Regions from separate parts of the Brucella sp. BE17 genome, predicted to be linked through region 1. Evidence: riboswitches for the same ligand, from Rfam matches in the RefSeq annotation. Region 1 holds a riboswitch; the other holds the start of a gene.

Region 1 (3,402 bases):
ACGACATTGGCACCCTCAGCCTTTTCCACCGGAACCGGCTCGCCGGTGATCATCGCTTCATCGACAAAGGACGAACCTTCGATCACCTCGCCATCGACCGGAACTTTTTCGCCCGGACGCACCTGCACAATGTCACCGGCCCGCACATCATCCAGCGCTACATCAACAGTCTCGCCATTGCGAACAACACGCGCTGATTTTGCCTGCAAGCCAACCAGACGGCTGATCGCGGCACTGGTGCGACCCTTGGCGCGCGCTTCAAGATAACGTCCCAGCAGGATGAGTGTGACAATAACGGCTGCGGCTTCGAAATAGACATTGACCGTGCCGTCCGGCAAAAGGCCGGGCGCAAAGGTGGCTACCACCGAAAAGCCCCATGCGGCGAGCGTTCCCACCACCACAAGCGAATTCATATCAGGAGACCCGCGCAAAAGGGTGGGAATACCCTTCCTGAAAAAGCGCAGGCCCGGCCCAAACAGCACCAGAGTGGTGAGCACAAATTGCAGATACCAGCTATTTTGCATGCCCAGCGTGTCCATGACAAACATGTGCATGGCCGGAATCAGGTGCGACCCCATTTCCAGAATGAAAACCGGCAGTGTCAGGATAGCCGCAAGTAAAACGCTCTTTTTAAGCTCACTCGCTTCGGCGTCGCGCTTTTCGCTTTGCGTAACAGGAGCTGCTGGCTGCGTGTCATCGCTTAAAGATCGCGCTTCATAGCCCGCTTTTTCGACAGCGTGAACAAGGTCTGAAATTGCAACCTGACCCGAAAGTTCGACATGGGCGCGTTCGGTTGCCAGATTAACGTTTGCCTGTGTGACGCCGGAGACGGCACTGAGCGCCTTTTCGACCCGGCCGACACAGGAGGCGCAACTCATGCCCTCGATTGCGAGATCAACACTTGATGATGGCACATCATACCCGGCCTTGCGAATGGCTTCGACCACGGCAGGCATATCGGGCGTATCTTTGAATGTCACGTCCGCCTTTTCGGTGGCAAGATTGACCGAGACCTTACCCACCCCCGGCACCTGGCTCACAGCTTTTTCAACCGTGGAGACACAGGACGCGCAATGCATACCTTCGACGGGAACCGCAAAATGCAGGCTTTTCGGATAGGTGGACGTGTTCATGATCGGTCCTCAAATAACAATGCTTGATACTAAATAAGGCTTCCCACCGTGGGAAGGTCAAGCCTTGATGTTGATGAAACACGCATGGCTTGACCCCTTGTTCATTCCGGCCTATGCATGGAGCCACAAAATTCGTTGGGGTGCCTTTGCAAGAGGGCTGAGAGACGCGGTTACGCGTTAACCCATTGAACCTGATCCGGGTAATACCTGCGTAGGGAACGGAGTTTGGCACGTCTGGCGCGGAGAAATACACCCTCCATGGGGAATTCCCCAAAGCCGTTCATGGCGTCTCATCTTTCCGTTCGGAATGAGAGACGACAAAATGGACTTTAGACAAAACCTCTCCCGAACATCGACAATACCGATATGCTTGACTATTGCCGGTTCGGATTCGGGCGGCGGTGCGGGCATTCAGGCCGATCTCAAGACATTTTCAGCGCTTGGCACCTATGGCGCAAGCGTGATTACCGCTATCACCGCGCAGAACACCCTTGCCGTAACCGCCGTTCACGATGTACCTGCCGATATCGTCAGCGCCCAGATGAAGGCCGTACTGGACGATCTTGACGTCGCAGCCATCAAGATCGGGATGGTGTCAGTCCCTGCCACTATTCAAGCGATTGCCGAGGGCTTGAACCGCTTTTCCGGTTCAGTCGTGCTTGACCCGGTGATGGTTGCAAAATCTGGCGACCGGCTATTGAGCGAAGCCGCGATTTCGACCTTACGCGAAAAACTGATCCCACTTGCAACCGTGCTTACGCCCAACAGGCCGGAGGCCGCCTGTCTGCTTGATGTGAGCCTTGCCATCAATGACGACGAGGCGGAGGCGCAGGGCTTTGCCCTGCTCGGTCTTGGCGCGAGCGCCGTGCTCATGAAAGGCGGACATGCGGAAGGCGACACCTGCACCGATCTGCTGATCCGCGACGGTCAGCCCACGCTGCGGCTCGAAGCGCCGCGCATCGCCACCAAAAACACGCATGGCACCGGCTGCACGCTATCCTCAGCCATCGCGGCCGGATTGGCCAAGGGGCTACCGCTCGATGAGGCTTTACGTGACGCACACGACTATCTGCACCAGGCCATTCTTGCCGCCGATCATTTGCAGGTCGGTTCCGGTCACGGGCCGGTGCAGCATTTTCACAATCTCTGGGAGCACGCATGATGCGCGTCACCATTATCGGGGCCGGGGTTGCGGGTCTTGCCTGTGCTGCTGAGTTTAGCGATCACGGCCATGCCGTCACAGTGATCGCCAAAAGCACGGAAATCGGTTCGGACAGTTGTTCGTGGTTTGCGGGCGGCATGCTGGCACCTTGGTGCGAGGGCGAAAGCGCTGAAGAGCCGGTGGTGCGGCTCGGACAGGAGGCAATTTCGTGGTGGGAGCGCCATGTCTCGACGCTCAAGCGTAAGGGAACGCTCGTCATCTCGCATACCCGCGATGCCACCGAATTACGCCGCTTTGCCCGCCGCACGGAAAACTTTGAAACCATCGATGAGACATTGATTGGAACGCTGGAGCCGGACCTTGCAGGACGCTTTCGCCAAGGTCTGTTCTTTGGCGATGAAGCCCACCTCAATCCACGCAAAACCTTGATCGAACTGGCCGGGGGGCTGCAAGCAAAGGGCGTCACTTTCCATCTCGGAACCGATGCCAAAGAAAAAGACATCAACGCCGATATTATTGTCGATGCGCGTGGGCTTGCAGCGCGTGACCAGTTGCAGGACTTGCGTGGGGTGAAGGGCGAAATGCTGGTCGTTCGCTCGCCCGACATCAATTTTTCGCGGCCCGTGCGGCTCCTGCACCCGCGTATTCCGCTCTATATCGTGCCGCGCGGTGACGGCATCCACATGATCGGCGCGACGATGATCGAAAGCGACGCGCAGAGCCACATTTCCGTACGCTCCACGCTTGAAATGCTGAGCGCGGCTTACGCGCTGCATCCGGCCTTTGGTGAGGCGGAAATTCTCGAAACCGGCGTCGATGCCCGCCCGGCCTTTGCCGACAACCTGCCACGCGTGCGCAAGCGCGGCAACACCATCTATGTCAACGGGCTTTACCGGCACGGATTTCTGCTTTCGCCTGCGGTAGCACGCATGGCCGTTGAAGCGGCAACAGCGCCTGAAAAGCACCCCGAATTTCTGGAGGAACTGGCATGACCATTATTCTCAACGGCGAGAGGGTCGAAACCGCTGCCGCCACTCTCGCAGCCCTCATTGCTGAAATCGAACTCGATAAGGCGGTGGTTGCAACCGCGCTCAATGGTGAGTTCGT
Region 2 (3,402 bases), 630 kb from region 1:
CGCCGCCAAGCGTCAGCACCGTCGTGAAGCTGGTGACGCAAAGCATGAAGATCAGGCCCGTCATCCCCGGCAGGCTGCGGCGGATGACCGGCCATTCGATCAGTCGGAAACGGGCGCGATTTCCCATGCCGAACTGTGCTGCAAGTTTCCAGTAATCGGTGGGGATCGATTCATAGCTTGCAAGGATGAAACGCACTGCAAGCGGCATGTTGAAGAAGACATGCGCGATCAAGATGCCCGTAATGCCATAGATATCAGGCTGAAGCGGATGCCCGGCTGCATCCGAAATATGGGCGAAAAAGCCATTGCGCCCGTAGATGCTGGTGATACCCAGTACCGCCACGAGGGCGGGCAGGGCGAGTGGCAAGGCAAAAAGGCGCAGGATCAGTCCGCGTCCGGGAAAGCGGGTTTCGGCATGAAGCGCGCGCGCAACTGGTATTGCGAAAGCAACAGAAAGCAGACTGGAGATGATAGCCTGAAGGACGGTGAAGCGGGCAATGCGCCAGAGATAGGTATCGAAATTGCTGCTCGCCTCGAAATTGCCATGGCCTGCTTCAAAAGCCAGTGCGAGGAGTGCGCCCGCGCCGAGTATGACCAGAAAGGCCAGCGCCAATACCCCTGCCAGGGGTTTCATCTTGGTCAGGGATGATGCGCCATATTCAGTTGGCATTGCCGTCATCGGCTAGTCGCTGTCAGCCATTCGCTCACCCAGACACGGCGATGTTCTGCCACTTCGTCGGAGGGGATGATGAGGGTCTTTTCCGGTTTGGGCAATGCTTCAAAAGCAGATGGCAACGGCGTGGACATCTTGCCTGCCGGAAACATCCAGTTGGTTTCAGGGATTACATCCTGGAAGCCCGGTCCGGTCATAAAAGTAAGAAATCTTTGCGCCAGCGGGTTTTTCGCACCCGTGAGCGTCTGGGCGGCAAGCTCAACCTGAAGATAACTCCCCTCGGGAAACACCAGTGCCTTGTAGCGGTCGGTCTTTTCGGCAATGAGGTGATAGGCGGGCGAACTCGTATAGGACAACACCATCGGTGCCTCGCCACGCGTGAAAAGTCCGTATGCCTCCGACCAGCCCGGTGTGACGGTCAGAACACGTTTTTGAAGCTTTTCCCATGCCTCGCCAGCCTTGTCGCCATAAACCGCTTTCATCCATAAAAGCATGCCAAGCCCCGGTGTCGACGTGCGCGGATCCTGCAACACGATCTTTTGCGAAGCGTCGCCCTCAACCAGTTCCTTGAGGCTTTGCGGTGGATCGGGCAGTTTATCTGAATCATAGACCACGGCGAAATAACCATAGTCAAAGGGTACAAAAATATCGTCCTTGAACCCGCCCGGCACACTGATATTGCCCAGATCAATACCGCTTGGCGCAAAAAATCCAGAAGCACGCGCTTCCGTCAGAAGATTGACATCAAGGCCAAGCACGATATCTGCGATGGTGTTTCTGCCCTCCAGCTTGAGGCGGTTGAGAAGGGCGACGCCGTCGGCGGAAGCGATCCATTCCACCTCGCAGTTACAGTCCTTCTCGAAGTTTTCCTTGACCTTGGGTCCTGGTCCCCATTCGGAAATGAAACTGTCATAGGTATAGACGGTCAGCTTGTCCTTTGCCTGTGCGGCAGAAGAAAAGGCAATGGCTGCCGAGAAGGAAAGAGCCAGCAAGGATAAGAGCCGCATCAGGATAGTCCTTTCATCGCGTTTGAAAGGAAGTAGCGCTACTCTGGATTGCGATGCAATCCTTCGTAAAAGCCCGCAACTTTTTGGCGTTGTGTCGCATGGCAGCATCTAAATCCCTCCGCCGGTACGAGCCGGATCAGGTTCCTCGGGTTGGTTTTCGCCTCTCAGCCACCCGCATTTGCAGAAGGCACCCCGTTAGAATTTCTGAGAGCATAAAACGGAGGCAGGGCAAGAGCAAGAGCCGTGCACAGAATACAGGCTGCTCTTTCAGGGTTAATTTTCTCATGTTATGAGCAGCTTATGAGCACATTTGTCATTCTCCTCGGCGGCGATCTCGCCGTGACCGAGCGCCTTCGGCAACAGATTACAGGCGCGCGTTTTCTGGCTGCCGATAGTGGTATCCGCCACGCTGCGGAACTCGGCGTCGAACCGGAATTATGGCTCGGCGATTTCGATTCAGCGTCGCCGTCGCTTAGGCAGCACTATATGCATGTGCCCCAAAAGACCTTTTCACCAGCCAAGGACATGACGGACGGTGAACTTGCCCTTAATGAAGCCTATTCGCTTGGCGCGACGCGCGTGATCTTATGCGGGGCTTTTGGCGGCGCACGCACCGATCACACCCTGCTCCATCTCACCTTGGCGACTGCTCAGGCCCGGAAAGGACGAAACATTTTCCTTTCCAGTGGTAGCGAAGAAGCATGGCCCCTGCTGCCTGGACGTCATTCTTTTGATCTGCCGGACGGAGCATTGTTCAGCGTCGTGAACTTTACTGATGTCGACGGTCTTTCGATCACAAATGCGGAGTGGCCGTTAGACAATGTGACCTTGCCGTTCGGCTCTTCATGGACGGTGTCCAATATAGTCGATGGAACGCTTTGCGTTTCGATGCGTTCTGGAATAGCGATACTTGTAGCGAACCTTGATGTGGGGTTGTCACGGTAATGCACCGCTCATACCGAGGCCTGAAAATGCTTGACGTCTGCGGGCGAAACGTATTGTAAATGGGCTAAGCGGGTCATCTGCTTTACGCCGAACTTGGGGACGCAAAGCCGGTGTTTTTGAAACTCTAGATAGGAGATTGTCTCATGAAATCACGTCTTTCCATGATTGCAATTGCCGCCGTGCTCGCGTTCTCGACTGCAGCATGCACGACCAATGAAAAGCGTACGGCTGGCTATGGTGTCGGCGGTGCAGCCCTCGGCGCTCTTGCCGGTGGTGCAATTGGCGGCAGCGGTCGCGGCGCTCTTGCCGGTGCAGCAATCGGCGGTGTCGCCGGTACGCTTCTCGGTGCATCCCAGACGCGCAACGGCGTCCAGTACTGCCGTTACCGCGATAACTATGGTCGCACTTACGAAGCACCTTGCCAGTAAGTCAGGCTTTATTGCTGTTATAAAGGACAGGCCGGGTTTTTCCGGCCTGTCTTTTTTTGCGCTCTTTTACCGATCCATTTGACAGAATGACTTTTGTCGCCGACAAGCAGGGCAAAATTTCAATCCTTTATTGAAGAGAACCATGGCTCCTCCGCTTCTACGGCTCGACCAGATACAGCTCACCTTTGGCGGCACCCCTCTTCTTGAGGATGCCAATCTTTCGGTAAGCGAGGGCGACCGCATCGCGCTGGTCGGGCGTAACGGCTCTGGCAAGTCTACCTTGCTCAAGATTGCCGCCGGCATGGTCGAGCCGACCTCGGGCGAAATGTTCCGTCATCCGGGTGCCACC

The links. A riboswitch is a leader RNA that binds a small molecule or an ion and turns the genes downstream of it on or off. The one in region 1 is predicted to bind thiamine pyrophosphate.
Positions count from the first base shown of each region.
Region 2: linked by a shared signal. The riboswitch ahead of thiB (thiamine ABC transporter substrate binding subunit) and the one ahead of thiD (bifunctional hydroxymethylpyrimidine kinase/phosphomethylpyrimidine kinase) in region 1 are both predicted to bind thiamine pyrophosphate.

Region 1 covers NZ_CP154467.1:2,271,904-2,275,305, reverse strand. Annotated here, with positions in the region: gene AAIB41_RS11005 (heavy metal translocating P-type ATPase) at 1-1,133, opposite strand, end outside; TPP riboswitch at 1,260-1,368, shown strand; gene thiD (bifunctional hydroxymethylpyrimidine kinase/phosphomethylpyrimidine kinase) at 1,456-2,295, shown strand; gene thiO (glycine oxidase ThiO) at 2,295-3,287, shown strand; gene thiS (sulfur carrier protein ThiS) at 3,284-3,402, shown strand, end outside.
Region 2 covers NZ_CP154467.1:1,641,988-1,645,389, reverse strand. Annotated here, with positions in the region: gene thiP (thiamine/thiamine pyrophosphate ABC transporter permease ThiP) at 1-679, opposite strand, end outside; gene thiB (thiamine ABC transporter substrate binding subunit) at 676-1,680, opposite strand; TPP riboswitch at 1,776-1,885, opposite strand; gene AAIB41_RS08010 (thiamine diphosphokinase) at 1,981-2,625, shown strand; gene AAIB41_RS08005 (glycine zipper domain-containing protein) at 2,769-3,053, shown strand; gene AAIB41_RS08000 (ABC-F family ATP-binding cassette domain-containing protein) at 3,196-3,402, shown strand, end outside.